One region of the Pusillimonas sp. SM2304 genome, then DNA from elsewhere that is predicted to be linked to it. Evidence: riboswitches for the same ligand, from Rfam matches in the RefSeq annotation. Region 1 holds a riboswitch; the other holds the start of a gene.

Region 1 (16,168 bases):
AGCGGTCGGGCAGGAACATGCCTTTGACCGGATCGTAGAACTGTTCGATGCTGCGGGTATCGATGAAGCCGGCGGCTTTCAGGCGGCGGTAGATGTCCTGCGACAGCGCCACGTTCTCGGCCGAGTCGGTCGAGTGCCAGTGGTCGAACTTGATATGGAAGCCGTTCAGGTATTGCGGGCGCTCGGCGGCATACCGCGCCACCAGGGCTTGCGGCGTGATGCCCTCGCTTTCCGCCTTCAGCATGATGGGCGCGCCATGGGCGTCGTCCGCACCCACGAAGTGGACGGTGTGGCCCGACATGCGCATCGACCGCACCCAGATATCGGCCTGGATGTATTCCATGATGTGGCCGATATGAAAAGAACCGTTGGCGTAGGGCAGGGCTGTAGTGACGAAAATCGTGCGCGACATGTTCAAGAGGCTAAAGAGAAGTAAGGGGGAAGACCAGCGATTTTAGCCCTTACTGGCAAAGCAAAGGCAAAATCCGCTCGGGGGAGGCCATAAGCATAGCAGGCGGGCGCGATCACGCTCGGGATCGTCCTGGGCCGGACGCCCGGGCAGGGGCTTGCGGGTTTTTAGTTATGAATTGTTAACTTGCATGCGCTAGACAGCCCGGCGGCCGCGACGCTGCGTATCATGCGTAGGCACCGCGCGGCGTGGCTGCCCTTAAGGGATTTCACGCATTTCGACGTCGGTGATGTCTTTGTTTTTAAAGACGTTTTTAGTTGGCGAGGGGCGCCGGCGCTCTTCCCAGTAGGCTTTTACGCCAAAGGGGCGGCCCTTGATGCGCGCGACAACGTACAGGATGGCGACGGCGATGGCCGTGGAAATCATGAAGACGACCGCCATCGCCATGCCGAAAAGAGCCAGGACAAAGAAGAGGATGCCGCGGATAATTTGATTAAATGTATTCATATTGATTACGTAGACCCCCTTGGGGGAAAAAAATTCCCTTAATCCGCTATTCTTTAGACTTCACTGCACTTACATAAGGCTTGAGTGCATTTTATTCAAGCAAGGCCGATTGAAATGAGCGTAAATCCTGAACAGATACTCGGTGTGCTGTCTGATGTGACGGATCCCAACACCAAGAAAAAGCTGCCTGTCACGGCAAAAAACTGCGAAATCATCATTGAAGGGAAAGATGTAAATATCACTGTACCCCTCGGTTACCCTTCGCACAATGGGGAGTCTGAATTGAAGAAACGGATTGAAACGGCTTTGGGCGCCTTGGGCTTGTCCCTTAAACGCCTGAACCAGAACACGAAAATTGCCAGCCACGCCGTACAGCCGGGGCTCAGGCCCCTGCCCAATGTCCGCAATATCATTGCCGTGGCCTCGGGCAAGGGCGGGGTCGGGAAAAGCACGACGGCGGTCAATGTCGCCCTGGCGCTGCACAAACAGGGCGCCCGCGTGGGCTTGCTGGATGCCGACATCTACGGCCCCAGCGTCCCCATCATGCTGGGCCTGTCGGGCAAGCCCAAGAGCCAGGACGGCAAAACCATGGAGCCGCTGGTCGGGCACGGCCTGCAGGCCAACTCCATTGGTTTCCTGATCGAAGAGGACTCTCCGGCCATCTGGCGCGGGCCCATGGTGACCCAGGCATTGACGCAATTGCTGAACCAGACAGCCTGGGACGACCTGGACTACCTGATTATCGACATGCCGCCGGGCACGGGCGATATCGCCTTGACCATGGCGCAGAAGGTGCCCCTGACCGGCGCCATCATCGTGACCACGCCGCAGGACCTGGCCCTGGCCGATGCGCGCCGCGGCTTGCGCATGTTCCAGAAGGTCAATGTGCCGGTGCTGGGCGTGGTGGAAAACATGTCGGTCCATGTGTGCAGCCAGTGCGGGCACGCAGAGCCTATTTTCGGCGAGCATGGCGGGCGCGACATGGCGGCCGAGTTCAACCTGCCCTGGCTGGGGGCCTTGCCGCTGCAGATGGCCATACGCACGCAGACCGATTCGGGCCAGCCCAGTGTGGTGTCCGATCCCGATGGCGACGCGGCGCGCGCCTATCACGAGATCGCCCGGCGCATCGCCGCCAACGTGGCGGCGCTACCGCGCGATATGTCGGCAAATATGCCCAAAGTCGTCGCACGCAAAGCATAGGGACGTTATGCGGGTAGGGGTGGGTTGTCTGTTGTTGGTCTGGAGCGCCGCGCACTGCGCTCATGCGGCTCGCCCCGAAGTGGTGATCGATCCGGGCGGGGTGCCGCCTGGCGCGCTGCAAGCCATCACCGGGGCGGTTGACGCCATTACCCGCCTGGCGGAAGACCAGGATGGCGGCGAAGTCTCGCGGCTCAGGCGCCGCGCGCGCGACGCCACGCTGTCGGCGCTGGAAACCCAGGGGTATTACGCGCCCAAGGTCACCCTGGAAGTCGGCGAAGACATCGGCGGCGAAACCTGGGACATCACCATAGAGCCGGGCGAGCGCACGCAGGTCGACGACGTCAGCCTGCACTTCAAGGGGCAGATTGCGCGGCCCGAGTTTGCCGGCCGGGTGCAGATACTGAAAGAGCAATGGCCCCTGCAGCAAGGCATGCCGTTCATCAACGAATCGTGGCACAACGCCAAGACCAGTTTGCTGGACGATGTCAGCCGCAAGGATTTCTACTTCGCGCGTCTGCTCAACACACAGGCCACGGTGGATGCGGAAACCTCCAAAGCCGATCTTTTCGTGGAGGTGGCCAGCGGGCCCAGGGTCAGGTTGGGCAAGCTGTCGACCAGCGGGCTGAAGCGGGTGCCGCGCAAGCTGATCGAGCGCTATGTGCAGTACAAGCCCGGCGATCCCTACGATCAAGACAAGCTGGATGAGTGGCAGCAGGCCTTGCAGTCCACGTCTTTTTTCCGCGGGGCTTTCGTCACGCTGGACCAGGACGAGTCCGCGCAACGTGTCTTGCCCGGAGACGAGCTTGAGCTGCCGGTGCACGTCAAGGTGTCCGAGGCGCCGGCCCGCCGTGTCACCTCGTCCCTGGGTGTGGACAGCGACCATGGCGTCCGGGTCGAAGGGCTGTACCGGCAGAACGTGGTGTTTGGCAAGCCGGTATGGATAGAAACCGGCGCGGGGGTCGACAAGGACAATCAGCGCGCGTTCTTCGATGTGCATTTGCCGCCGACCACGCGGGGCTACAAAGACAGCGTGGGGGTGTTGTACGAACACTCCGATGTGGAAGGGCTGGACAATCGCCGGGTCGGCGCGGCTTGGAAGCGCCGTCAAGAGCGCAAGGCGGGCGACGGCAGCCGGGTCGAGTACGAGACGCAGCTGGGGCTGGGCGTGGCCTACGACAAGACCCGCATCCGCGGCGCCGACGACTACGAGGTGCCTTCGGCGGTCACGACCTGGCAGTGGCTGCGGCGCGATGTCGACAAGAAATACGATCCGCGCGAAGGCAATCTGGTGGATTTCGGCGTGGGAGCGGGCATCACGCTGGACAAAAGCGAGCCGTTCTACCGCAGCAGCCTGCGTGTGCAGCAATGGTGGCCGATCGGGCGGCGCGATGTCCTGACCGTGCGCGGCGAGATCGGCAAGGTCTGGTCCGACACCGACCGCCTGCCGCAGGACTTTGGGTATCGCACCGGCGGCGCGCGAACCATACGCGGCTATCGCTATCAAAGCATAGGGCTGGATCGCGGCGATGCGGTGATCGGGGCGCCGGCGCTGGCGGTGGCCAGTATCGAGTACACGCACTATTTCACCGAGATGATCGGGATGAATTACTTTATCGACGTGGGCGACGCCACCACTTCATTCGGCGAGATGGACCCGGCCCTGGGCTATGGGCTGGGCGTGGCGATCCGTACGCCGGCGGGGCCCTTTCATGTGGATCTGGCCTACGGCCAGCGTGACCGGCGGCTGCGGCTGCACTTTTCTTTGGGTATAGCGTTTTGAGCCGACTGTTGAAATGGCTGCGTGGCATCCTGGTCTGGGTGGGGCCGCTGGCGGTATTGCTGCTGGCCGTGTTGTGCGGTTTTTCGTACTGGGTGCTGAACACGGCCTCGGGAACACGGTGGGCGCTGGTGACGGCGGCGGAGCAGCTCGACGGGCAGGTCAGCGGGGTTTCCGGCACCTTCTGGGACGGCGTCCAGGTGGGGCGGCTGTCGCTGGCCTTGCCGGATACGGCCGTGCAGGTGCAGGATTTTCGTTTGCAGGCCAACTGGCGTGAGCTGCTGGATGGGCGCTTGCATGTCATCGAATTGGCAACGGGCGCGCTGCGGCTCGATCTGACCAGCAGCCAAGAGGAAAAACCCGCCGAGCCTTTCAAGATGCCGGCATTGCCGGTGCGTCTGGCGGTTGATCGCCTGGCGGTGGGCAAGCTGGTGGTGACCCAGGACGGCGAACCGCTGCCGGTCGATGTCGGCAATGTGTCGACCTCTCTGTCGCTGACCGAGGCCGGCGGCCAACTGGTGATTCAAAGCCTGGACGTCGAGCATCAGCAATTGCGGGCGGGCCTCTCGGGCGAGGCCCGGGTTCTGGACTTGCGCGATCCGTGGCCTTTGCAGGCGCGGATTGCGACCCGGGCGCAGGGGCTGGTTGCCGACTCGCCTTTGTGCGCGCGCCACTACTTGCCCACTCTGCCGCCGGGCAATGGGGAGGCTGCTGAATCGGACACGGCGAAAGCAGAGGAAGAAGGCGCGGACAGCCCTGCGTTGGCGGCAGCCGGGACGGAGGCCTCTGAGGATTGCGTCCTGGATATCGAGACCACGCTCGATGGCAGCCTGGACGCCATGCGTGTTGTGCTGAAAGGGGCGGGGCAAGGCATGAAGGTGGATGCCGATGTGAATCTGACGCCGCGCGCGTCCTTCCCGCTGAAGGATGCGGTGGCCAGCCTGCAGTTGGCCGATGGTTCTTCCCTGCAGGGCAAGCTGGACTGGTCGTCCACGCTGCACGAAGGCGAGGTGCGTGACCAGGTTGCCGGCACCCTGCGCACGGAAAAACTGGATATCGGCCAACTGGTGGGGCCCGCCATTCCGCCGGCGCTACTGACCCTGGCGGCCGATTTCGATGTCGCGCTGCGCAATCACAGTGAACTGCTGCAAGGCCGCCTGGACCTGAACATCCAGGAAGGGTCGCGCTGGAATCAGCAGGCGCTGTCCGGGCATTTGAACACGCAGGTGGTGAACACGGGGCAGCCGGATCAGACGCCGGTGGTCAAGGCTCAGGACACCGCGCAGCCGGCGCAGGCCGCGGGGATCGAACCCGTTGCGCCAACCCGGCAAGATCCTTTGTGGAAAGGGCTGCGGCTGGCGGCGGTGGACATGGATCTGCAACTGGGCAAGAACCGTCTGCGCGCGGACGGCGCGCTGGGCATGACCGACAGCCGCATCAATCTGGATCTGCTTGCGCCCGAGCTGGCGGCTTTCTGGCCCGACCTGCCGGGAGGCGCGCAGTTGAAGGGGGTTGTCGCGGGCGAGCTGGCCCGGCATACGGCCGACCTGGCCGGCCAGTACACGCCGGAACATAGCCAGGCAGGCAAAGTCGGCGCCGCGCCCATGAAAGCGCATCTGGCGCTGGAAGGGGGCTGGGGCCGCGCCAGCGGCGAGGCCGGCAGCCCGGAAGGCTGGCAAGGGACGATCAAGACGCTGGACGCCGAGCACGCGGGGCTGGGATTGAAAACGGCGGCGGCGATGCCGGTCAGTTTTTATCCCGGTGTCGCGGCGCCCGCCTGGCAGTGGCAGGTGGGCAAGACCCGGATTGAGTTCCTGATGTCGTCCCGCAGTGTGTTTGCCCTGGACCATCAAGGGTCGCGCGGGGGGGCGGGGCGCTGGGAAACACAGGGCGCGATTGCTCGCCTGCCCGTGTCGGAGCGCCTGATCCAGGACCTGCGCAAGACACTGGACTTGCCCGATCAAGAGGACATCGACCGGGGCAGCGTGAAGGTCAAGGCCGACAAGGCCAACGCGCTGACCGAAATCGTGCTGTCGCTGGACTGGGACCTGAAATTCTCGGGGGCGCTGGCGGGGCAGGCGCGCATCAGGCGGCTGTCGGGCGATGTGATGGTGCCGGCCGAGCCGTCGTTCCCGCTGGGCCTGGAGTTGCTGGAGCTGGACCTGAATGCCAAGCCGGCCGGCGAAGCGGCCAGCCGCCTGACGGCTGACCTGCGCCTGCGCACCAAGGCCATGGGGCGGGTAACGGCCAACGCCGCGACGCTGCTGCGTTCGGCGGGCGGCAGCTTCAGCCTGGACCCGAAGGACACCAAGACCGTAAATATCGACGCGGATATCGATGACCTGGGCTGGACCAGCCTGTTCCTGGATGACAGCATGGAACTGGGCGGGGCGGTGCAGGCCAAGGTGGGGCTGGAAAGCCGGCCAGACGGAAGCTGGAACAGCAGCGGCACCATTTCGGGCCAGAAGATCAGGGTGGTGCGTATCGATGACGGCGTACGCTTGCTGGATGGCACGCTGACGGCCCGCCTGGAAAACGACCGGCTCATTCTCCAGGAACTCACTTTTCCCGCCTTGTTGCGCGTGGAGCCCAAGGAATGGCGCACGGCCGAATGGGTCAGCACCAATCCGGAGGCCAAGGGCGGCAAGCTGACGCTGTCGGGCGACTGGTATCTGTTCGAGTCGCGCGGCGCCATTGATGTCGAGCTGCATCGCTACCCCATTTTGCAGCGTTCCGACCGCTACGCCATGATCAGCGGCAAACTGCGCCTGGCGCTCCAGTTGCCCGCGATCGCCATCAATGGCGCGATTACGGCCGATGCGGGCTGGTTCGACCTGGATATGCTGGGCGGCATCCCCACCATTGACGGCGATGTGGTGGTCCTGCGCGCGGGACACGAGCAGCAGGAAGCCAGCGCGCCGATGGATGTCTCCATGGATCTGCAGGTTGACCTGGGCCCGCGTTTTTACCTGACGGGCTATGGGGTGAACTCGGGGCTGGTCGGCGACTTGCGCATTACGATGATAGGCGGCCGATTGACGGGGGTGGGCGCCTTGCGCACGCGCGGCGGCGCCATCGAGACCTACGGCCAGCGCTTGCAGTTGCGCCGGGGCACAATCACCTTCCAGGGCGATATCACCAACCCGGTCCTGAATATCGAGGCCTTGCGGACAGGCCTGGCGGTCGAGGCGGGCGTGCGCGTGGGGGGGACGGCCAAGCGGCCGCGCATCGATCTGGTTTCGTATCCGGCCGTCAGCGAAATCGAGAAGCTGTCCTGGCTGCTGCTGGGGCATGGGCCGGATGACTCGGGGGGCGATGTGGCGCTGCTGTTTTCCGTGGGTACGTCCTTCCTGGGCGACGGCGAGCCGTTCTACCGCAAGTTCGGCATCGACGAACTCAGCATGCGTTCGGGCGAACTGGGCGCCGCGGGTAGTATCCTGCCTGTGGAAAGCGTGGTCAGCGGGCTGGATAGCGGCACCAGCGACATCGAGCGCAAGTTCATCCAGGTCAGCAAACAGCTCAGTACCGGCATTACGCTGAGCATCCAGCAGGCCTTGTCCGATACGGGCACCGTGGGCCGGGCCAGCTATCAGTTGGCCCGGGGGCTGACGGCTGAGCTCAGCGCGGGCACAGTGAACGGGCTGGCGCTGATTCACCGCTGGTTTTCCAGGAATTGAGCCGTGTATCCCACGGTCATACGTCTTTAGCGTGTAAGCGATAAAATACGCGCCATCGTTATAAGGTTAGGGCTATGAGCATAAAAAGTGATCGCTGGATCCGGCGTGTTGCCGATAGTGGGATGATAGAGCCGTTCGAGCCGGGCCAGGTGCGTTCGGTGAACGGGCAGCGCATTGTCAGCTATGGCACCAGCAGCTATGGTTACGATGTGCGCTGCGCCGATGAGTTCAAGATCTTCACCAACATCAACTCGACCATTGTCGATCCCAAGGCCTTCGACGAAAAGTCCTTCGTCGATTTCAAGGGGGATGTGTGCATTATTCCGCCTAATTCCTTTGCCTTGGCCCGCACGGTGGAATATTTCCGCATCCCGCGCAGCGTGCTGACGATCTGCCTGGGTAAAAGTACCTATGCCCGTTGCGGCATCATCGTCAATGTGACGCCGCTGGAACCCGAGTGGGAAGGCCATGTGACGCTGGAGTTTTCCAATACCACGCCCCTGCCGGCCAAGATATACGCCGGCGAAGGTTGCGCGCAAATGCTGTTCTTTGAAAGCGACGAGGTGTGCGAAACGTCTTATCGCGATCGTGGTGGCAAGTATCAAGGGCAGCAAGGTGTTACGCTGCCGCGCACGTAAGTGAACGAGGCCTAGGAGCCAAGCAATGAAATTCCGCTTTCCCATCGTCATCATCGACGAAGATTATCGTTCCGAGAACGCATCGGGTTTCGGCATTCGCGCGCTGGCGGCAGCCATCGAGAACGAAGGCGTCGAAGTCCTGGGCGTTACCAGCTACGGTGATCTGAGTTCTTTCGCGCAGCAGCAAAGCCGGGCCAGCGCCTTTATCTTGTCGATAGACGATGAGGAGTTCGATGTCGATTCGCCGGAAGACGTGGCCAATGCCATCAAGAATCTGCGCTCCTTCATCGGCGAACTGCGCTTTCGCAACGAAGAAATCCCCATCTATCTGTATGGCGAAACCCGCACGTCGCAGCATATTCCCAACGACATCCTGCGCGAACTGCACGGTTTCATCCATATGTTCGAGGACACGCCCGAATTCGTGGCCCGGCACATCATCCGCGAGGCGCGCGCCTACCTTGACGGACTGGCGCCGCCGTTCTTCCGCGAACTGGTCAAGTACGCATCCGACGGTTCGTATTCCTGGCACTGCCCCGGGCATTCGGGCGGGGTGGCCTTTTTGAAAAGCCCGGTCGGGCAGATGTTCCACCAGTTCTTCGGCGAGAACATGCTGCGCGCCGACGTATGCAATGCCGTCGATGAACTGGGGCAACTGCTGGACCACACTGGCCCGGTGGCCGAGTCGGAGCTGAATGCGGCGCGCATTTTCCATGCCGACCACTGCTTCTTCGTGACCAACGGCACCTCTACGTCGAACAAGATCGTGTGGCATGCCAACGTGGCCTCCGACGACGTGGTGGTGGTCGACCGCAATTGCCACAAGTCCATTTTGCACGCCATCACCATGACGGGCGCCATTCCGGTATTCCTGCGCCCCACGCGTAATCACCTGGGCATCATCGGCCCGATTCCAATCGAGGAATTCGAGCCGGAAAACATACGCAAGAAAATCGAAGCCAATCCTTTCGCGCGCAATGCAAAAGACAAGAAGCCGCGGATTCTGACGCTGACGCAAAGCACGTACGATGGCGTCATCTACAACGTGGAAATGATCAAGGAAAAGCTGGGCTCCGAGATCGACACCCTTCATTTCGACGAGGCCTGGCTGCCCCATGCGGCTTTCCACGAGTTCTATCACGATATGCACGCCATTGGCGAGGGCCGTCCGCGCAGCAAGGACGCCATGGTTTTCGCGACGCACTCCACGCACAAGCTGCTGGCTGGGCTGTCGCAGGCCTCGCAAATCACGGTGCAGGATTCGGAGTCGCGCAAGCTTGACCGCAACGTATTCAACGAGGCCTACCTGATGCACACGTCGACCTCGCCCCAGTACGCCATTATTGCGTCCTGTGACGTGGCGGCCGCCATGATGGAACCCCCGGGCGGTACGGCGCTGGTGGAAGAAAGCATCGCCGAGGCGCTGGACTTCCGGCGCGCCATGCGCAAGGTCGAGTCCGAATTCGGCAAGAACGACTGGTGGTTCAAGGTATGGGGCCCCAACCGCCTGGTGTCCGACGGCATCGGGCACCGCGACGACTGGCTGCTGGAGTCGGGCGACGAATGGCATGGTTTCGGCGCCTTGGCCGATGGCTTCAATATGCTGGACCCGATCAAGGCCACCGTGGTGACGCCGGGCCTGGATATTTCGGGTACGTTTGCCGAAACCGGCATTCCGGCCGCGCTGGTGTCCAAATACCTGGCAGAACATGGCGTGGTCATCGAAAAGACCGGCCTGTATTCCTTCTTCATCCTGTTCACCATCGGTATCACCAAAGGCCGCTGGAACACCTTGCTGACCGCCCTGCAGCAGTTCAAGGACGATTACGATCGCAACCAGCCCATGTGGCGCATTCTGCCGGATTTCTGCAAGGAACACCGCCTTTACGAAAAAATGGGCCTGCGCGACCTGTGCCAGCACGTCCACGAGGCTTACCGCAAGTACGACCTGGCCCGCCTGACCACCGAGGTCTATCTCAGCGACATGGTGCCGGCCATGAAGCCGTCGGACGCTTACGCCAAGATGGCGCACCGGGAAGCCGAGCGGGTCGATATCGACGAGCTCGAAGGCCGGGTCACCGGCGTGCTGCTGACGCCTTACCCGCCGGGCATCCCCCTGCTGATCCCGGGCGAGCGCTTCAATCACCGCATCGTGAACTATCTGAAGTTCGCGCGTGAGTTCAATGCCAAGTTCCCCGGCTTCGAAACCGATGTCCACGGCCTTGCCAACGACATCGGGCCCGACGGGCAAGTGCGGTACTACGTCGACTGCCTGAAAGAATAGGGCCGGTCAGCGCGTGGCGTCCGGAAGTTTTGATGTGGCGGTCATTGGCGCCGGCGCGGCCGGCATGATGACGGCCGCCGTGGCGGGCCAGCGCGGGTTGCGGGTGGTGTTGATCGACCATGCCCGGCGCCTGGCCGAAAAGATACGGATTTCGGGCGGCGGGCGCTGCAACTTTACCAACGTGGGCACGGGCCCGGCCAACTTCCTGTCGCAGAATCCCAACTTTTGCCGCTCGGCCCTGGCGGCCTACACGCCGCGCGACTTCATCGATCTGGTCGAGAAGCACGGCATTGCGTGGCACGAGAAGCACCGCGGGCAATTGTTCTGCGACGAATCCAGCGAAGCCATTATTGCCATGCTCAAGCGCGAGTGCGATATGGGGCAGGTGTCGTGGCGCATGCCGTGCAGCGTCGAAGAGATCGCATACGGCGACGGCCGGTTTACGCTGCGCACCAGCCAGGGCGTATTGCGCGCGGACCAACTGGTGCTGGCCACGGGCGGCATGGCGATTCCCCAATTGGGCGCCAGCGATTTTGCGCTGGGCGTGGCGCGCCAGTTCGGGCTGAAAGTGGTAGAGCCGCGCCCCGCGCTGGTGCCGCTGACTTTCGATGCGCAAGCGTGGCAGGCTTTTGGGGCCTTGAGCGGCGTTGCGCTTGAAGTGACCGTCAAGGCCGTCGCCGCGCCGGGCGCTGCGGCGGCGCAGGGCGGCCAGCGCAGCGCCCGGCAGCACAGGCAGGAATTCCTGGAAGACCTGCTCTTTACGCACCGCGGCCTGTCGGGGCCGGCTATTTTGCAAATATCCAGCTACTGGAATCCCGGCGATGCCATCCATATTGATCTGGCCCCCCACCAGCGTCTGGCGACAGAATTGCTGGCGGCCAAGCAGGGCGGCCGCCAGCAATTGGGCACGGTGCTGGCGGGGCTGTGGCCCAAGCGCTTGGCCGAGCAGTGGCTGGCCCACGAGGGGGCGGCCGGTGCGGATATGGGGACGCAGCGCCTGGCCGACGTTCCCGACCGGACGCTGCGCCAACTGGCCGAACGGATTCATGGCTGGTCGCTGATACCCACCGGCACGGCCGGCTACAAAAAGGCCGAAGTCATGCGCGGGGGCGTGGATACCCGCGCGATCGATCAGAAAACCATGCAGGCCAAGGCCGTGCCCGGCCTGTATTTTGTGGGCGAGGCCCTGGATGTGACGGGTTGGCTGGGAGGCTACAACTTCCAGTGGGCCTGGGCATCCGGGGTGGCTTGCGGCCGGGCCTTGCTGGCCGGCTGACCGCCCCCGCATCCCGGCAGGCAGGAACGAGGCCCAGTTTTCGACTTGGCGCAGGCTGTTTTTCGGGTTATTCTTTGCGGTCGCTGTCATTACACCGAGTGGGAGAGCGCCGGTCCGCCGGCCGCCGAAGGCGCAATTCGCCCAGAATCGCTCAGGCACCCCGTACCGCTCGTGTATTGTTGTTCCGTTCTTGAAACACACAAGGCAGCACTCTGGAGAGACCCGCATCACCTGGCAGGCAGGGCGGCGGGCGCCGAAGGTGAACACCCGCCAAGCGCGGGTCAACTCTCAGGCAAAAGGACAGAAGGGCGGTGCTGGCCAGCATATCAATGGTGCGCGTCGTCTTTTTATTCTGTTTTTGGAGTCTCCATGTCTACCGCGTTAAAGCATACCCCCCTGCATCCCGTCCATATCGAATTCGGCGCCAAAATGGTCGACTTCGGGGGCTGGGACATGCCTGTGGCCTACGGCTCCCAACTCGAAGAACACCATGCCGTGCGCCAGGACGCGGGCATGTTCGATGTATCGCACATGCTGAATATCGACGTCAACGGGCCTGATGCCGAAGTTTTTTTGAAGCGCTTGCTGGCCAACGATGTGTCCAAGCTTGCGGTGCCGGGCAAGGCGCTGTATTCGTGCATGCTGAACCCCGAAGGCGGGGTCATCGATGACCTGATCGTTTACTTTTTCAGTTCCGACCAATGGCGTGTCGTCGTCAATGCGGGCACGGCCGACAAGGATCTGGCCTGGATGCAGCATGTTGCGCAGGCAGATGGCTTCGACGTCGTGCTGACGCCGCGCCGCGACCTGGCCATGGTGGCGGTACAGGGCCCCAACGCCCGGAGCAAGCTGTGGGAAACACGCCCCGGCTGGGAGGCCGAAACGCATGCCCTGCCGGTATTCACCGGCGCTTTCGTCGATGACGACACCCTGGTGGCGCGCACTGGCTATACCGGCGAAGACGGCTTCGAGGTCGTTCTGCCCGCCACGCAGGTGGAAGCCTTCTGGCGCGACCTGGCCGCCAACGGCGTACGCGCCTGCGGCCTGGGCGCGCGCGACACGCTGCGCCTGGAAGCCGGCATGAATCTGTACGGGCAGGAAATGGACGAATCCGTCAACCCGCTGGTGTCGGGCCTGGCCTGGACGATTTCCCTGAAAGATACGGAACGCGCCTTCATCGGGCGCGAAGCGCTGGAAGCCGCCGCGGCCGACCGCACGCTGGTCGGCGTCAAGCTGCTGGAACGCGGCGTGATGCGCGGCCACATGAAAGTGCGCACCGGCCAGGGCGAAGGCGAACTGACCAGCGGTTCCATGTCGCCGACCATGGGTGTGTCCATCGGCATGGCGCGTGTGCCCAAGGGCGCGCAGCCCGGCGACCCGATCCAGGTCGAAATTCGCGGTAAATGGCTGCCGGCCGAAGTAGTAAAAATGCCTTTTGTGCGCAACGGCAAGATTATTGCCTGATTCGCTTTTCTGAACACCTCCAGAACGTCAACATACCTATCATCCAATTACGGGGTTAATCATGAGTCTTCCCAACGATCGCAAATATACGTCTTCACACGAGTGGGTAAAAGCCGAGGGCGACATCCTGCTGGTAGGCATTACCGACAGCGCCCAGGACCAACTGGGCGACCTGGTTTTCGTGGGCGATGTCAACCCCGGCGCCGCATTGAACGCCGGTGACACCGCCGGCGTGGTCGAGTCGGTCAAGGCCGCTTCCGATATCTACGCGCCCGTCGATGGCGAAATCGTCGCCTTCAACGAAGCCCTGAACGATCAGCCCAATCTGATCAACGACGCCGCTTTCGATACCTGGATCTTCAAGATCAAGCCCAATAACATGGCTGACACCGAAGGCCTGCTGGATGCGGCTGGCTATCAAGCCCAGGTTGACGCAGGCTGACTTATGTTGCGCGAACTCGACCCCCACTCCGATTTCATTCCCCGGCACATCGGCCCGTCCAAGGCTGACCAGGCCGCGATGCTGGCCGCGATCGGGGCGCCCGACCTGCACAGCCTGATCCAGGAAGTCGTGCCGGCCAGCATCCTGAAGCGCGGCGCCTTGAACCTGCCGGCCTCGCGCAGCGAAGCCGACGCCTTGGCGGACCTGAAAACGATCGCCTCCCGCAATCAGGTGTTTCGCAATTACATTGGCCAGGGCTATTACGGTACGCATGTCCCGAACGTCATCCTGCGCAACATTCTAGAGAACCCCGCCTGGTACACGGCCTACACCCCGTATCAGCCGGAAATCTCGCAGGGCCGCCTGGAAGCGCTGCTGAACTACCAGACCATGGTTGCCGATCTGACCGGCCTGGATATCGCCAATGCGTCCTTGCTGGACGAGGGTACGGCCGCGGCCGAAGCCATGACGCTGGCGCGTCGCGGTTCGCGCGCCAAGAGCAATGTCTTCTTTGCATCGGCGCATTGCCATCCGCAAACGATTGAAATCCTGCGCACGCGGGCCAGCGGCCTGGGCATCGATGTCCAGGTCGGCGATGAAGCGCAGGGCCTGCCCGAGTGCTTTGGCGTGCTGCTGCAGTATCCCCACAGCCTGGGCGGCGTCAGCGACTACCGTGCCTTGACCGAAGCGGCCCATGCGCAGGGCGCCGTGGTGGCGGTCGCCACCGACCTGCTGGCGCTGGCGCTGCTGGCGCCTCCGGGCGAGTGGGGGGCGGATATCGCCGTCGGCTCGGCGCAGCGCTTTGGCGTGCCCATGGGCTTTGGCGGCCCGCACGCCGGCTTCATGGCTTGCAAGGATGCCTTCAAGCGCAACATGCCCGGCCGCCTGGTGGGCGTATCCAAAGACAGCCAGGGCGCGCCCGCCCTGCGCCTGGCTTTGCAAACCCGCGAACAGCACATTCGCCGCGAAAAAGCCACCTCCAACATCTGCACCGCGCAGGTCCTGCTGGCGGTGATGGCGGGCATGTATGCCGTGTGGCACGGCCCCGCCGGCATCAAGCGCATTGCCGAGCGCGTGGCTTACCTGACGGCCTTCCTGCATGCGTCCTTGTCCGGCTTGGGCATCAAGGTGGCCAGCGAACAGTATTTCGACACCTTGCTGCTGGATACCGGCGCGCAGACACAAGCGATCGTGCAGGCGGCGCAGGCGGCGTCCATCAACCTGCGCCAGGTGGGCAATGCGCAGTTGGCCGTCTCGCTGGACGAAACCGTCACCGTCGGCGATCTGAATGTGTTGCTGTCCGTCTTGGCGCAAGCCGTGGGCAAGCCGTGGGATGCCTCGGCTCAGCATGCCTTGCCGGCGCAGCATGGCATTCCGGCAAGCCTGCAGCGCCAGTCGGCCATCCTGAGCCATCCGGTGTTTTCGCGGATTCAGTCCGAAACCGATATGCTGCGCTATCTGCGCGGCCTGGCCGACAAGGATCTGGCGCTTGACCGGACCATGATTCCGCTGGGTTCGTGCACCATGAAGCTGAACGCCACGGCCGAAATGATCCCCGTCACCTGGCCCGAGTTCGGCCAGATTCACCCATTTGCGCCTACGTCGCAAACCCAGGGCTACAAGGAATTGGTCGACCGCCTGTCCGCGGCGCTGTGCGAAATCACCGGCTACGATTCGGTCAGCCTGCAGCCCAACTCGGGCGCGCAGGGCGAGTACGCCGGCTTGCTGGCCATACGCGGCTATCATCAGGCCAACGGCCAGCATCAGCGCAATGTCTGCCTGATCCCGGCATCCGCGCACGGCACCAACCCCGCGTCGGCCCAACTGGCCGGCATGGACGTGGTCGTGGTGGCGTCCGACGCGAACGGCAACGTCGATGTTGAAGACCTCAAGGCCAAGATCGCGAAGGTGGGCGACCATCTGGCGGCCCTGATGATCACCTATCCGTCCACCCACGGTGTGTTTGAAACCGCCGTCACCGAAATCTGCGCGCTGGTGCACGACGCCGGCGGCCAGGTATACCTGGACGGCGCCAATATGAACGCCATGGTGGGCCTGGCCCAGCCGGGCAAGTTCGGCTCCGACGTTTCGCACCTGAACCTGCACAAGACTTTCTGCATTCCGCATGGCGGCGGCGGTCCGGGCGTGGGCCCTGTGGCGGTCCGTTCGCACCTGGCGCCCTATCTGCCCGGAGTACTCGATGCGTCGGGCAGCCTGCCCGCCGATGCGCGCGTCGGCCCCGTGTCGGCCGCGCCTTACGGGTCGGCCAGCATCTTGCCGATTTCGTACATGTACATTGTGCTGATGGGGTCGGAAGGCTTGCTGGAAGCCACCGAAACGGCCATTCTGAACGCCAACTACATTGCGGCGCGCCTGCGCGATCACTACCCGATTCTGTATGCGGGGCCCAACGGCCGCGTGGCGCATGAATGCATCCTGGATATCCGTCCCATCAAGGATGCCTGCGGCATATCGAACGAAGACATCGCCAAGC
Region 2 (16,168 bases), 990 kb from region 1:
GCGCTTCTGCCATGCTGTCACGCGCGATGCGATCTACCAAACACTGGATGCCGCGCAACGCCGCCGCCTGCACCAACAGATCGCACAGTTTCTCATTAACCAAGAGCCGCGCAAGGCGCGCAGCGATGCCGCTTATGTGGCCCGTCACCTGGACGCCGCCGAGCATCCAGATGCCTGCCGCTGGTGGTGCGTCGCCGGCCGCGATGCCCTGGCGCAATCAACCGCCAACGAGGCGGAGATCATGGCCAGGCGCGCGCTGTCGGCCCTGGCCCGCATCGATGACCCTCACGTGCGGCGCAAGCTCGAACTTGAATGCCAGTTACTGCTTGGATCTGCGCTGACCTTGCTCAAGGGCGGCGGGGCGCAAGAGACATCAGACGTCTACGATCGCCTGGCCGCATTGCACCAGCAGGACGACGACCCCGATATCCATTATCAAACCCAGTGGGGCGAATGGGTGGTAGCCTTCAACACCCTGCCCCACGCACAGGCCCTGCACCGGGCCGAGCAGCTGCTGCTGCTTGCTGAAGAACGTGGCGCAAACATGCAGATGGCTTCGGCCCAATATGCGCTGGGGCAATCACGGCTGTTCATGGGCGATGTGGTCAGCGCGGAACGCTGGCTACGGGCGTGCCTGCATTCATTGGGCGGCCTTGCCGGAGGCAATAAGCGCGCCTACACGTGGGGCGCGGAAAGGGCTCAAAGCGCGCGTGGCTTGCTGGGTTGGGTGCTGGCCTTGCAGGGACGGGAAGAAGAGGGAATGAAGGTCGTCAAGATGGCCTTGTCCGACGGGCCCGAATCCAGCGCAATCTCGGGCCGCACACTTTGTCAGGCAGTCCTGTCTGAGCTATACCGCCTGCGCGGCGATGTGGAAGGCACATTCAAGGCAGCCTCTGAGCTCAAGGCCATGACCGAGAGCGTTGATTTGGCATTTTGGAAAGGTCTGGCTCAAGGTATGTCGGGATGGGCGCTGGCGCATCGGGGCGACAACCGGGGACTAGGACAAATCGAGCATGCCATCACGGTTTCCAGCCATGCCATGCCGGTATGGCAATCACTGCTGGAATTATTGCTCGCCGATTCACTCACCTACCTGGGCCAGCCTGTCCAGGCGCTTGAGGCAGTAGAGCGAGCCGGCGTGCTGATCGAGCGTTATGGCACGCAGTGTTTCCGCGGTGCATACTTGTGCCTTAACGGCGATGGCCTGGCCGGCGAGGGTCAGCCAGGCCAAGCCAAGGCGTGCTGGCAACAGGCAATGGTCGAAAGCCGCCGGCTCGGCCTATCGTTATATGCGCGCCGTGCCGAGCTCAGGCTGAACACCGCCTTGGGCGGCGTCGGCACGACAACACCTGCGTGACGCCACTCAGGCCGGCACCGGTTCGGCGGACGGCCCCGCCGCCTGCTGTATCGTGTCGACCAGCATGTGCGCCGTCACCGCCGACAGCGTCCACCCCAGATGGCCATGGCCGGTGTTGTAGAAGACACCGGCACGCCGTCCGGCTTTTACCCGGGGCATCATATCGGGCATCATGGGCCGCAGGCCGGCCCACGGAATAACACGCGAAGTGTCGATGCCGGGAAAATGGCGCCGCACCCAGTCGGTCAGGGGCTGAATGCGGTCTGCGCGAATGTCTTTGTTGAAACCATTGAACTCCGCCGTGCCGGCCACGCGAAAACGGCCGCGCCCCAGGCGGCTGGTCACGATCTTGGCTTCTTCGTCCAGCAGGCTGGTCCAGGGGGTTGCCTCCTGGCTGGCCTCATCATCGAGATTGACGGTAATGGAATAGCCTTTGACCGGATACACGTTAAGGCGGTCGCCCAGCATGGCCGCGACTTGGCGGCTGGCTGTGCCGGCGCACACGACCACCGCGTCCACATCCAGCTGCCCGGCCTGCGCCCCCGCCTGGCTGAATACGACTTGATGGCCCTGGCCGGTTGAAAGAATATTCCGCAGCTCGGTATCCATCAGGAACGTGACGCCTTTGCGTTCGCATGCCAGCGCCAGTCCGCGCGTGAACTTGTGGATATCGCCGGTCGCATCGGATGGCGTATAGAACCCGCCGTAGCAGTCCCGGGTCAGGGCGGGTTCTATCTGGCGGGCCTCCTGGGCGGTGACTTCATACCGGTCCAGGCCGCCCTCGCGCAGCAGCGTGTTCACGCGCCGGCCGGATTCGAAGCTAGCTTTATCGTGATAGATATGCAGGATGCCGCGCCGCTCCAGATCGAAATCAATGTTCTCGTCTTCCGCCATCTGGTAAAGATGCTGTCTGGCTTCAATGGCCAGGCGGGTGGTCTTGATGGTATTGGCGCGGTAATGGGCGATATAGCGTACAAACTCGGCCATCCATGCATACTTGTGCCAGCTTGGGGCCGGATTCACCAGCAGGGGCGCATCGCGCTGCAGCATCCAGCGCATGCCTTTCATGATGGTGGAGGTGTTATTCCAGACCTCGGCATTGCTGGCCGACAGCTGCCCGCCGTTGGCGTAAGAGGTTTCCATGGCGCTATAGCGCTGGCGATCGATGACGGTGACTTTATACCCCTGCCGGGCCAGGGCATAGGCAGACGTGACGCCGGTAATGCCGGCGCCAATAATGGCGATGTGGTGCATGAGAGCTCCAAAAAAGGTGGTCGCCGCCGTTTGACGGCGACGCCCCATCTGTTCTTGGTACCTGAGAGTTTCACCATGCCGGCTTGCGGATGGCTCCCCTTCGGTGGGCGCGAAAGCGCCGCTCTCCAGATCGTCTTGGTGTATGCAGTCCTGTTGCCTGAGAGTTTCCGGGGCGGTTGCTCCGTCGGCGCCGGCACAATGTGCCGGACTCTTCTGCATAACCTGTATTTCGACTGCATAAGCCTACCTGTTATAGGCGGGCAGCTCAATAGGGGGAAACACATATTGCGCAATCAGGCGCCGCATCATGGCGCACGGTCCGCGCCGGCCTTGCGCAGCGGCGCCAGCAAAGGGGTCAGGCCGTTGTGATCCACTTCATGCATCAAGGCCAGCAGGCGCCCGATTTCACCCTTGGGAAAGCCGTTCCGGGCAAACCAGTTCAGGTAATGGCCGGGTAAATCGGCCAGCAAGCGCCCTTTGTATTTGCCGTAGGGCATCGTACGGGATACAAGCAGTTCCAGGTCTTCGGGTTGCATGGTCAGTGCGCGGGCCATCATCAGTTGGGTACACTGGATTTTAAGACCTCTTTGCCCGCTATTGATCAGGAGAACAATGTGAGCCCGCTTGTCAACGAATGCATCCGCGTCGCAACGCGGCCCACCGGTATTCCGGCACCCGGGCATTTCCGCATGGACACCGCGGCGGTGCCGCCGCTCGAACAAGGCCAGATTCTGGTGCAGAACCAGTGGCTGTCGGTTGAACCGGCGATGCGGGGCTGGCTGGCCGATGCCAACAACTATGCCAGCGTAGCGGTCGGCGACGTCATGCGTTCGCTCTGCGTCGGCGTTGTGGTGCAGTCCAGGGCAAAGGGCTTCAACGAAGGCGAGTGCCTGATGGGCTGGTTCGGCTGGCAGAAATATGCCGCGGTGCAGCCCGCCGCCGTCGTACAGAAGATCACCGCCACCGACCTGCCGCCATCGCTGTACTTGGGCGTGCTGGGGCTGAACGGCGTCACCGCCGCGACGGCCCTGGACAAACTGGGACAGCCCCAACAGGGCGAAACCGTCGTCGTGTCCACCGCCGCGGGCGGGGTCGGATCCTGCGTGGGCCAGTTGGCGAAAGCCCTGGGCTGCCGCAGCGTCGGCTTGACCAGCACGCCTGAAAAAGTCCAGGCCTGCCAAACACGATTCGGCTACGACCACGCCATCAACTACAAGACCCAGGACATCGGCCGGGCCCTGAAAGAGGCCTGCCCCAACGGGGTGGACGTGTACTTCGACAATACGGCCGGGCCGATCTCGGACGCCGTCCTGCCTCACCTGGCCATAGGCGCAAGAGTCATCGTATGCGGCACCGCATCGATCGCCAACTGGGATCCCCCGCCCTCCGGCCTGCGCGTCGAACGCATCTTGCTGACCCGGCGCGCCCGCATGCAGGGCTTCATTCTGTTCGACCACATGGACACGTATCCGTCCTATGTGCGCCAACTGGAAGACATGGTCCGGACAAACCAGCTGGCCTACAGCGAACACATCACCGACGGCCTGGATACCGCCATGGGCGCGATTCAGGAGCTCTACCGGGGCGAAAACCTGGGCAAGCGCCTGATTCGCTTGTAGGCCCGGCCAAGTACACTAACAGGCAACGCAGACACTGCCGAGGTTCACGTGCGCTATTTCGATTTCAGTTCGTGGCAAGGAATCCTGACCACCCTGTTGGGGCTCGCCCTGTTCACCCTGATCGGCGTGGGCGTGCGGGTGCTCATGATGCAAACCCTGCAGCAACGCCGCGAGCGCATGAACCGGCAGATCAATGAGCGGCTCAGGACACTGATTGCCGCCTACAAGACCTTGGGGGGCTCTTTCACCGGGCGGCTCACGGTAGACCCCACGCATCTGCGCGACTTGGGCGCACAAGCGCCGGTACAGGACGAAGAAGCCGGCAGCCAGGATGCGGCCAGCGGCTCCGACCGCTCACGCCGCATCCGCGATGCCGTCGAAGCCGCCTTGGCGGACATTGTCCTTCTGGGGACCGAAGAGCATGTCCGCCTGGCAGGCCAGGCGGCCGCCGACATGGCTGCAGGCCGCCCCATCCACACCGCCGAACTGGTGATCTCCCTGCGCAATTTCATCCGCAAGGCGCTTGATCTGGGACCGGTGCCGGACGATGCCGAGATCCCGCTTCAAGGGCCGACCCGTGTGCAAGGCAGCGGCAGCCGCGCAAAGAGCGATGGCGCAAGAAGCGGCGGACGCGGCGGCGGCATGGGCGGCGGTGGCGGAGCCGGCATGGGCATGGGGCTTGGCCTTGGCGCGGGGCGCAAAGACACCGACCCCCATGGGTGACCGCCTTGCCCCGCTAACAGGCAGGCACCAGCAACACCGGTATGGTCTCCCAGACGATCGCCAAGGCAGACAACAAGCTGAGCGCACCGGCCGTCCATAAAACAAACCCCCGGTCCTCACTGCGCCGCAACTGTGTGCGCAGGCGCAGGAAGATCAAGCCCATCGCGGCAAGCGCCAGCACGCTCGCCGCCACAATAATCCACGCGGACACCGGCGCCCCCAGCCAGGCGCCATACAGCGCGGGCCGCGCGCAAGCCACGCCATGCACCGAATAGATGAACAGAAAGTGTGCCGCCCAAATGAGGGGGCCGGCAAGCATGAACAAGAAGACGCGAGAGAAGCTCCTTTGCATGCGCTTCATCCGATCAGGCGCGGAAAGCCGTGGATCAACCCCAAAGAGAGCAAACCCTGCGCTACCGTGTAGTGCCAGAAAATCATCGTACTGTCGTAGCAGGCCCGCCGCGCCGGCGACAGCCTGCCAGCCAGCGAACGCGCCATCGTGAATACGCCCATGTAACACAGCGCCGTCGTCAATACGCCCAACAGGCCGACCACGGCATAGACCGCCGCGGCATAGCCGCTATCCTGCGGCCGCAAGCCCGCCTGCCACTGGGCATGGCCCTCCAGGCCAACCGCCGCCAGCAGCATCAGCAAGGCAACCGGCATGCCCAGGCACAATCCTTTCTGCCTTGACTGCCCCAGCCTGCGTCCGAGCCACGCCAGTACCGCGCTGCTGCCCAGGAGCAGGCAGGCGGACGCCAGGGGGAAAGCCGCCGCGGGAAGCCGGGCCGGATCGGGCCACATTCCCGGCGACGTCGTCCACAAGAACAGATAGGCGAACATCAGCGAGCTGAAAATGCTGGTGCAGACCATGATAAGCATGATCATGGCCCACCAGGAATGAGAGGCACTGCCGCGGCAAGATACCGGCACGCGCACGCCGCCTCCGATGTCCACCGGAGGGTGATCCGGCCCCGCATCGGCATCCCACAGCCAGCGCCATATCATCGCCAGGGCCAGCAGGCCGCAAGCCGCCGCCAATGCGGTCATCTTGAAGGTCAACAGCAGGAAGAAGCCCGCCGTGCCAAGCGCGGCAAAGAAAGGCGGCCAGCCCGGCCCCGGCAGCTCGAGCAGATATTCGGGCCGCGCATCCAGGGCGTTCGTCACCAGCGTCGACCGCCGCCCGGTTGGCGCATCGGGCAGGTAGTAGCGCCCCGCGGCCACGTCTTCGGCCAGGCCGGGCTGGTCCCAAAGGGGCTCCCGGCTTGTCACGATCGGGATACTGCGCAGCCCGAACGTGCTGCTGGGCGCCCACTCCAGGGAGCCGGCCCGCCACAGGTTGCCGGCATTCCGCCCCTGGCTCGGGCGGAAGTTGCGGGCCAGGTCGGCCAAGAACACCAGCACGCCGGCGGCAATCATATAGGCGCCCACCGTGGACACCATGTTGAGCACGCCCCAGCCAACGCTGTCGGCATAGGTGTAGACACGCCGGGGCATGCCCGCCAGGCCCGTAAAGTGCATGGGGAAGAAACTGACGTTGAAGCCAATGAACATCAGCCAGAACGCCCAACGCCCAAGCCGGTCGGACAGGGCGCGCGCGCTGATGAAAGGCGCCCAATAATAAAAGGCCGAAAACAGCGGGAAGACCATGCCGCCAATCAGCACATAATGAAGATGCGCCACAATGAAGTAGCTGTCATGCGCTTGCAAGTCGAAGGGTATGACCGCCACCATGACCCCGGTCAGCCCGCCCAGCACAAAGATAAAGAAAAACCCCAGTATGAACAGCATGGGAACCTGCAGCGGACGCAAGCGGCGCGCCAGGGCGATGGTGGCGATCCAGGCAAATACCTGTATGCCGGTCGGCACGGACACCGCCATGCTGGCCGCCGACGCAAAGCTCAGCGATAGCTGCGGAATACCGGTGGCGAACATGTGGTGCACCCATAAGCCGAAGCTCAGGAAGCCGGTCGCAACGACCGCCAGCACAACCAGGCGATAGCCGACCAGCGGCGTACCCGTCATGGCCGGAATGATCATCGACACCATGCCCGCCCCCGGCAGGAAAATAATATAGACCTCCGGGTGGCCAAAGAACCAGAACAAATGCTGCCACAGCAGGGGGTCGCCGCCTCGTTCGGCAATGAAGAAAGGCAAATCAAAGGCGCGTTCCAGCTCCAATAGCGCCGTGGCCACGATCACGGCCGGGAATGCGATGATCACCATGCCGCAGAACACCAACATCACCCACGCAAAAATGGGCATCCGGTCCAGCGTCATGCCCGGCGCGCGTGTCCGCAAGATGCCAATCGCCAGCTCAATGGCGCCGGCAATCGCCGAGATCTCGATGAAGCCGATACCAAGCAGCCACAGGTCCGCGTTAAGGGCGGGCGAATAGGTGGAACCGGTCAGCGGCGGGTACATAAACCAGCCGCCCTCGGGCGCCAGTCCCACAAAGATGCTGCAGAAAAAAATCACGCCGCCGACGGCATACGCCCAATAGGCATACGCGGACAAACGCGGAAACGGCAGGTCGCGCGCACCCAGCATATTCGGCAGAAGCAGCATGGCCATGGCTTCCACCGCCGGCACCGCAAACAGGAACATCATCACCGTGCCATGCATGGTGAACAGCTGGTTGTACAGCTCATGTCCGATCAAATCATTGTCGGGCACGGCCAACTGCGTACGCATCAGCAGCGCCAGCACACCGGCAAGCAGGAAGAACAGCAGCGCCGTGCCGATGTAAAACAGTCCAACATTGGTGTTATTGACGACCGTGAGCGCACGCAGCCCGCGCGGAGGCTGCCAGACACGCCGCAATTGCTCCAGCTCTCCGTCAGGCCGGGGCAAGGAGTTGGGCAGCGCGGATACCCGGTCCGCTGTCGGATGCTCGGGCGTCACTGGAGACTTTCCATGTAGTGCGCAACAGCCCGCAAGTCCTCGCCGGACAATTGGTCGAACGAGGGCATGTGATTGCCCGGCTTGATACGCTGGCTTGCCCCGATCCAGCCGGCCAGCGTCCCGGCATTATTGGGCAATACGCCCGCCGCCAGCGAAAGGCGGCTGCCGACATGCGTCAGGTCGGGGCCGAGCGTGCCCGCCGCCTGGGTGCCCCGGATGGCATGACACTGCGCGCAAGCCTGCATGAAGGTCTGCTTCCCGCTCCTGAGCCTGGCATCGGCCGGCTCCCGCGCCGGCTGACGTTGCGATGCCAGCCATGTCTGGAAGGCGTCCGGCGCCATCGCCTGGACGTCGAACATCATCTTGGCATGCTGCGCGCCGCAGTATTCCGCGCACTGGCCGCGAAAGACGCCCGGCTCGTTGGCTTGCACCCGCAGACGATTGACATGCCCCGGCACCATATCCAGCTTGCCGGCCAGGTTGGGCACCCAGAAACTGTGGATCACATTGTCCGATTTGAGCACGAACTCCACAGGCAGGCCCGACGGGATGCGGATGTCGTTTGCCGTTTCAAACATCGTCCGGCCGTCATGGTCCAGATACCGCAGCCGCCACCACCACATTTCGCCGATCACTTCGATACGCAATACCGGCTGCGTACCGGCCCGGACCATGGACGAAGCCGCATTCAAGGCATAGACCAGCAGTGCGCTCAGGACGATCACCGGAAAAGCAATGCCGGCGCCGATGATCACCGAGCGCCGGCCCAACAGCCTGCGCAGCGCGGGCGGGCCGGCCAGCGCCAGAAACAGCATGGCAAGGACCAGCAAAAAGATCAGGGCCGCGCCGATGAACAGGACCCAGCTGATTTCCACAATCCGGCCGGCATCTTCGCTGCCGGGATGAAGGGCCGATTGCACACCCGCCCACACTGGAAGCGGCAACATCACGAGAAGTACAGTAGGGCGCGAACGAAACATAAGAAGGTCCGGTGCTGGGGGTTGGCCGGAAAAACACAGGTGGATCGGCGTATGGCGGCAGTGAGCCATTGCGTTTAGCACGTTGCATGCCACCCTGGCCGCAGCATGGGGGATACGCAGGCAGCCACCCGCGAAAGCGTGCAGCGCATGGGTATGTTTTCGCCCGATTTTGAATAATTTACACACGCGTTCGCTTATTTTTGCCGTCGGCGCACGCCGCAATGCCGGGACTTGTCCATGGCCTGCGGACCTTGGCAAAGAATTTGCTAAGGAACGACAGGATCAGCAAGCGTGAACGGGCCAGGACGCCCTTTTTGGCTCCGTGCAATTACATTCAGATGCAAAAGAGATTTCCAAGACCGGCTTTTCTTCTCTGCATGGCAGCGTGCGTGCCTATCCCGGCTGCGGGCCGACGCTGGCCCTTGCTGGCCGTGATTGCGCTCTTCGCGCTCGCCGGCTGTGGCAAGGCGCCTCCCCCGCTTTCACCCCGGGGCCAAGCCGATCAGTTGACAGGAACAGACGTAGAACGTGGCAGGCAACTGATCGGAAGCTATGGCTGCGTCGCCTGCCACACTATCCCGGGCGTAAAGGGCCCTGCGCCACAGGTCGGTCCGCCGCTGGCCGACATGGCGTTGCGTGCCTACATCGGCGGGGTGTTGCCGAACACGCCCGACAACCTGGTGCAATGGCTGCTTGACCCGCCGGCCATCGATCCGCGCACCGCCATGCCCAACATGGGACTCAGCACCGGCGATGCCAAGGACATCGCCGCCTACCTTCTTACCCTCCACTAACCTCAGGGGCAGCCGAAGATGAAGACATGGAAGCGCGTTGCAGGCATTACCCTGACGGCATCAGCGGCAAGCGCCGCGCTGCTGGGGGGGCTGTTTGTGTATTCGGGTGTGTACGACGTCAGCGCGACTGACCAGCACACCGCCCCCGTGTATCACTTGCTCGAAACCTCCTTGCGGCGCTCGGTCAAGCTGCGCACGTCCGGCACAGAGGTGCCCAACCTGGAAGATACCGGGCGCGTCGTCGCCGGCTTCAAGCTCTTTCGTTCGCATTGCGTCCAATGCCACGGCGCGCCGGGGATCGCGCCCCAGCCTTTTGCGCTGGGCCTGACGCCTGCGCCCGCATCGCTGGTCGCTTCCGCCCAGGAGTGGACGGCAGCCGAAACCCACTGGATCATCCGGCGTGGCATCAAGATGAGCGGCATGCCTGCATGGCAGTACCGGATGAGCGACGAGGAAATATGGGACGTGGTGGCCTTCATGAAAGTCTTGCCGACCTTATCGCCGGCCGACTACGCGCGCTGGAGCCGGGAGCACGCCGAGACGCCATCGGCAACGCCGCAGGCGCCCATCACATCGGCGGCGCAAGAAGCCCGGCTTGGCGATGCGGGCGCCGGAAAAAAGGCGCTGCAGCAATACCTGTGCGCCACATGCCACGCTATCCCCGGCGTCGTTGGCGCGGATAAGCATGTCGGGCCGCCCTTGGCGGGCATCGCCAACCGGCAATATATTGCCGGGGTATTACCCAATACCCCGGCCAATATGCTGCGCTGGCTGCGCAAGCCGACTGGGGTCGACCCCCTGTCGGCCATGCCCGACCTGGGCGTAAGCGAGCAAGATGCACGCGATATCGCCGCATTTCTATACACGCTGCGCGAGCCGCAATAAGCAGGCCGCGCAGCGTAACGGCGCCATCGCCGGACCGTGGGCTGCTTAGGCGCTGGCCATGGCGGCGCGCTTGCGCTGCGCAAACCAACGGCCGGCCAGCACAATGATCAAGGCGCCTGCCACTTCAGCCGACAGCTTCAACATGCCTGAGGGCTCGCCGAACTGCTCCACAATGACAATGTCCGTGATCAGCATCCCGCCTGCAATCCAGCCCAGCAACCCTGCGCCGAAAGTGACGACGCTGGGGAAGCGGTCGATCAGTTTCAGCACCAGCGTGCTGCCCCAGATGATGATGGGCACGCTGACGACCAGGCCGAAGATGACCAGGCCCATTTGATGTTCGGGATTGGCCCCCTGCGCCGCGCCCGCGATGGCGATGACATTGTCCAGACTCATCACAAAATCGGCCACGATGATCGTCTTGACGGCGGACATAATGGACGTGCCGCCATTGATCTTGCCGTGCGCATCCTCTTCTGGAATCAGCAGCTTGATGCCGACCCACACCAGCAATAGCGCACCCACGATCTTCAGGAACGGCACACTGAGCAAGGTCAATGCAAAAGCAATCAGGGCCACACGCAGGCCGATCGCGCCCGCCGTACCCCATAGAATCCCCTGCATGCGCTGTTTGCGCGGCAGATTCCGGCAGGCCAGCGCAATGACCACGGCATTATCGCCGCCCAGCAGAATGTCGATCAGGATGATCTGAAAGACCGCTGCCCAGCTCAGTGTTTGTAAAAATTCAAGCATAAGTCACCCTTTAGGTACCAAGATAAAAACTGTGAAGGGAAACGGATCAGGCCAGTGCCATGGCCTGCTTGCTTGAACCACACGCGGTGTAGACATGTAGACAGGGCGAGCGTCAGACAAAAACAAAAATGGCCTGATCCGTAAGGACGCAGGCCACAGCTATCGCTGGAGTATAGACCTTGCCCTTATTGGCAAGGTCTTGCTTGCAACATGACTGTTGCCCGAGCACCGGGAGCTTGCAAAGACTTGCAAAACTGCCGTAATGACGATGCTGCGGTGGAAAGCTACTCCCCTTGATGGACGTAAGTATATTCACACATCGCGGAAAGTCAAGGTTTTTTCATGTCTGGCTCCTGTTCCGCGCTCCGCCACAGTCGGCACATGTATTGCTGAGCAAACCAGCATCGGTCGCATCCTGTGGCCGATGCTGCACCCAGGGGCATGCCGCAGCGCTGTGCGCGGCCCCCTATAAACCAGCGTTATACGAGGTAAAGCGATGAGTAAAGCGCATGGAGCACTGGGCAGCGCACTGGCCGACAAGTCCGCAGCCAAGCAGGCGGTGGATCTGGCCTTGCCCATGATCGAAAAGGGAATCGCATCGCGCACACTGGGCGAAAGCGGGTTCTTGTACATCGTCATCATGGATCCCGGACTCAGGCCGGAACACTGTGACTTTGAACAGGCCATTCTTTACGAGCATGCAGTCGGCGACCGTGACGCCTGGGATGCCGACTACGCCCGTTACGCGCGCGAAAAAGCCCGTGTGTGCTGGCGTGTGCAGCGTAGTGGACACGAGCTTCGCTACATGGCGGCACACTTGCTCAGGGCTGTCGAAACGGGCGTCTGGGGCGGTGTCTGGGCTGACGGGATCGCGGTCGGCGTCAGTGGCGCGGATCCCTGGTTCGACGAAGCCATTGGCACAGCCGTCGCCGGCTTTCTACGCGCCATTGCAAAGCAAAGGGCTTTGCAGATGGCCGAAAGGCTGGAACTCGGCCGGCATGACAATCACGGCTCGCATCAACTGCCTTTGACTTGAGCTGATGCGTGAAAAAGCTCGCAAAGACCCTGCGTTACCCCCGGATCAGATTCATGGAGCAACGTGAACTCTATGCCACTATTTGGCAGGTAGTCTGGCGGTTCCGGCGGCGGACGGCCTTGGCGCTGGTCTTGCTGATCGCCGCCAAAGTCTTTGCCCTGCTTGTACCGGTATCCCTGAAGCACATCATCGATAGCCTGGACGGCGGCCACCTCTCGCTGAGCTTGCCGGTGTTCCTGCTGCTGGCCTACGCGCTGCTGCGTTTTCTTTCAGGCTTGTTCACCGAACTGCGAGACATGGCCTTCGCCAAGGTGACCGCTACGGCGGTGGCCGACTTTACCGTACGGGTATTCGAGCACTTGCATCGGCTTGGCGCACGGTTCCTTGGCAGCCAGCAAACTGGCGTGTTTGCCCGCGATGTGTCGCGCGGCACGGCAGGCATAGGCTTCTTGCTTGGTACCGCGCTGTTTACCGTGCTGCCCACGGTCATCGAGATCACATCCATCATCATCATTCTGCTTTCTGCGTACCGAATGGGGTTTGCAGCGGTACTGGCCGTTACCTTCATGGCCTACGCGATCTACACCATCGTGTTTACCGAGAGGCGCATTCACTACCAGCGCGCCTTGAATGAACTGGACTCCGCCGCCAATGGCCACTTGGTGGACAGCCTGATGAACTACGAAACCGTCAAGCTCTATACCAGTGAACGGTCCGAATCAAACAGATTGAGCAGCATCATGAGCCGCTGGATAGGCGTAGGCGTCGACAACCAGAAAGCATTGTCGGTACTGCACATAGGACAGAGCGCGATCATTGCGGTGGGCGTAGCCCTGGTCATGCTGATGGCCGGACAGGATGTGGTCAATGCCGGCCTGAGCGTGGGAGACCTCGTTTTGATCAATGCCTATGTCATACAAGTCTGCCTGCCACTGAACACACTCGGCCTGATTTTTCGCCAGACACGCGAGGCCTTGATCAATGCCGAGCGCATGTCGAGCCTGCTGCGCCTGCCCACGGAAACAGACCAGGATAAGCGCCCGCCCGCCCTGGACATTCATGGCGGGGCGGTCTGTTTCGACCACGTCGATTTCGCCTATGACTCCGCCCGGCAGATACTGTACGACATCAGCTTTCGAATCGAGTCCGGCCAGCAGGTAGCGGTAGTCGGCGGAAGCGGATCCGGTAAATCGACGCTGACGCGACTACTGCTGCGCCTATACGATGCCGATGCCGGCAGTGTCACTGTCGACGGCCAGGATGTTCGCGCCGTCACGCAGGCCAGCCTGCGCGCCAGCATAGGCGTCGTCCCGCAAGAGTCCCTGCTGTTCAACAACACCATCTTCTATAACATCGCTTACGGAAAGCCTGGGGCAAGCATGGGCCAGGTGATTGAGGCCGCCAAGGCTGCCCGCATTCACGAACTCATAGAAAGCCTGCCGGCCCAGTACGACACGCCGGTCGGCGAGCGCGGCATCAAGCTGTCCGGCGGAGAACGCCAGCGTATCGCCATTGCCCGCGCATTTCTCAAGAATCCGCCCATACTCGTGCTGGACGAAGCGACCTCGGCGCTTGATACGCGTACCGAAAGAGCGATTCAGCAAGAATTGAAGGCCCTGTCGCGGGGGCGGACGACACTTATCATCGCCCATCGGCTATCGACTATCGTCGACGCCGGCCTGATTCTCGTCATGGACCATGGCCGTATCACCGAGCGCGGCACGCATCACGAGTTGCTTCGCCAGCAAGGACAGTACGCCCAGATGTGGCAACTGCAACTTCAGCAGGAAGCAATGCACGAAAAAGAAGCCCGGCTCAGCGCCCAGCCGATCAACCTCGTGGCGCTGGTAGCGGGCGTGCTGGATGCCATCCGGCCTGCTATCAATGCTCGAAACATCGCGCTCTATACCTTGATCCGGGCCGATACCGCCCGTGTGACCGGCGATCCCGGGGCGCTCCAGCACCTGCTGGGTGAAATGCTGGAGAATGCCATCCTGTTCACGCCGCCCGGTGGCCGCATAGCCATCAGCCTGGAACGAGCGGGAACGGAAGTCGTCGTTACGGTCACGGACAGTCGGTATGCGGCTAGCGAAGAAAGCATCGCGGATGCCCCCGATAAGCCGGCCGCCCTCGCCGCGGCCGATGGGAATGTCGCGTTGCTGGACCCGCCACGCGCCCATGCATTGATGGAGAAAATGGGCGGACGATTCGAGGTGCAAACTGCCGCGGATGGGCCGGGACTGTCTTTCGTTCTACACATGCCAATGCGCGCGGTGGTGGAAATGGCTCCCCATGTCGCCCCTCCGGATGCCGCACCCGAACCTCTTAAGGGGCTTGAAATATATGTGGTCGACGACCAAGAGGAAGCCCGGATATTGCTGGGTGAATCACTGGAAGACCATGGCGCCCATACGCGTCTTTTCACGTCGGGCGAGGCCATCGTCGCCGCATTGTCCGAGCGCCCTCAAGATCAATGGCCCCACGTGCTGGTGTGCGACATTTCGCTGGGCGACACCGACGGCTACCAAGTGATAGGGAAAATCCGGCAGATCGAAGAAGACCGCGATGTGTCCTTGCGCCGGCGTTTGCCCGCCATCGCGCTGTCCGGGCATTCCGCCGCCGAGGACAGGCTTTATGCGTTGCTCGCGGGCTTCCAGGTTTACATGGCCAAGCCCGTGGACCCGCGCGAGCTGGTGGCGACCGTTCTCGCCCTGACACGAGGCACAGTACCGGCTTCATCGTCGGCCCACCCGGACCGGCAGATCAAGCCATGAACGCATGTTCGACATCAACTTATGGAGGTGTATATGAGCAGCAAGCATTTTTCATCGACAACCGCCCAGTGGCCCGACGACGCCCGAGAGGCGGCGCAACTGGTGATCGATCAGTATGGCGAGCCTGACGAGGCCACGCCCAGTTGCTTAGTGTGGCATAAGCCTGGGCCCTGGAAGCGCATCGTGGCTTCCCGAGAGGTACACGAGCACCATTTCCCCGCACCCCATCTGGATTCGGTGGAGTCCGTCATCAACTACCGTATCCCCGATGATAAGGCGCAAGACATCTATTTGTTCGATGGAAGCGTCGTCGTGAACCGGACCGAGGGGGAAGTATCCGCCCGTTGCCATGACGAGCAAGCCAACTTTCTTGCCCTGAACCTTGTTCATGATATTGCCACGGGGGCCAAGAACGTGCAGCAGGCGCGCGACTACTACGCGCTGGAGTTTCTGAATGCGCGCCGCAAAAAGCCCACACCATACATGGAGAAATTGCGCTTCACGCCGGCGGCCGGCTCCGCGGCAGACCCGGACACCCGCGTGCTGTCCGATGCGGCATTGCAGGAGGCGGTCGAAGAAGGAAAACGCAATTCTCCACACGTTTAGCCTCGATATGGTTACCGGCATCTCATCTTCCCCGGGCGCGATCATTGTCGTTTCGCCGCATTACGATGACGCGGTCTTCAGTTGCGGCGATCTGCTGGCGCTGTCGCCGGGAAGCACCGTTGTCACCGTTTATACCGGCCTCCCGCGCAATCCAGGCATACTTACCGACTGGGACCGGCGCTGCGGGTTCGCCAGCGCGGCGGATGCGATGCGGGCACGCGCTATGGAGAACAGCAAGGCGTTGACGCTTTTACAGGCCAGCGGCGTCGATCTTGACTTCCTGGACAGCCAGTATGCGTCACCCGCGGACAATGGGTCTGATTTGCTGGGCGATACGCTGGCATCCACGATCGCCCGGATGCAGCCTTCTGCCGTATTCTTCCCGCTGGGACTATTCCACGAAGATCACATCCATGTGTCGGATGCCCTGATCGCGGCATGCTATCGCTTTCCGGCCATTCTTTGGTTCGCCTATGAAGACAT

What was found. A riboswitch is a leader RNA that binds a small molecule or an ion and turns the genes downstream of it on or off. The one in region 1 is predicted to bind glycine.
Region 2: it holds a riboswitch for glycine, as region 1 does, so the genes downstream of both, RE432_RS04795 (D-amino acid dehydrogenase) here and gcvT (glycine cleavage system aminomethyltransferase GcvT) in region 1, are expected to answer to the same signal.

Annotation. Positions count from the first base shown of each region.
Region 1 covers NZ_JAVLUJ010000001.1:39,398-55,565, reverse strand. The annotation lists gene metG (methionine--tRNA ligase) at 1-412, opposite strand, end outside; gene RE432_RS00235 (hypothetical protein) at 668-916, opposite strand; gene apbC (iron-sulfur cluster carrier protein ApbC) at 1,031-2,116, shown strand; gene RE432_RS00225 (BamA/TamA family outer membrane protein) at 2,124-3,896, shown strand; gene RE432_RS00220 (translocation/assembly module TamB domain-containing protein) at 3,893-7,570, shown strand; gene dcd (dCTP deaminase) at 7,645-8,208, shown strand; gene RE432_RS00210 (arginine/lysine/ornithine decarboxylase) at 8,234-10,492, shown strand; gene RE432_RS00205 (NAD(P)/FAD-dependent oxidoreductase) at 10,557-11,768, shown strand; glycine riboswitch at 11,858-11,946, shown strand; glycine riboswitch at 11,971-12,082, shown strand; gene gcvT (glycine cleavage system aminomethyltransferase GcvT) at 12,138-13,232, shown strand; gene gcvH (glycine cleavage system protein GcvH) at 13,294-13,674, shown strand; gene gcvP (aminomethyl-transferring glycine dehydrogenase) at 13,678-16,168, shown strand, end outside.
Region 2 covers NZ_JAVLUJ010000001.1:1,025,077-1,041,244, reverse strand. The annotation lists gene RE432_RS04800 (AAA family ATPase) at 1-1,357, shown strand, start outside; gene RE432_RS04795 (D-amino acid dehydrogenase) at 1,364-2,611, opposite strand; glycine riboswitch at 2,747-2,837, opposite strand; gene RE432_RS04790 (DUF3820 family protein) at 2,917-3,147, opposite strand; gene RE432_RS04785 (NADP-dependent oxidoreductase) at 3,226-4,230, shown strand; gene RE432_RS04780 (hypothetical protein) at 4,279-4,953, shown strand; gene RE432_RS04775 (hypothetical protein) at 4,967-5,305, opposite strand; gene RE432_RS04770 (cbb3-type cytochrome c oxidase subunit I) at 5,311-7,857, opposite strand; gene RE432_RS04765 (c-type cytochrome) at 7,854-8,804, opposite strand; gene RE432_RS04760 (c-type cytochrome) at 9,227-9,631, shown strand; gene RE432_RS04755 (c-type cytochrome) at 9,650-10,516, shown strand; gene RE432_RS04750 (TerC family protein) at 10,562-11,269, opposite strand; gene RE432_RS04745 (hypothetical protein) at 11,766-12,305, shown strand; gene RE432_RS04740 (ATP-binding cassette domain-containing protein) at 12,359-15,079, shown strand; gene RE432_RS04735 (hypothetical protein) at 15,113-15,685, shown strand; gene RE432_RS04730 (PIG-L family deacetylase) at 15,693-16,168, shown strand, end outside.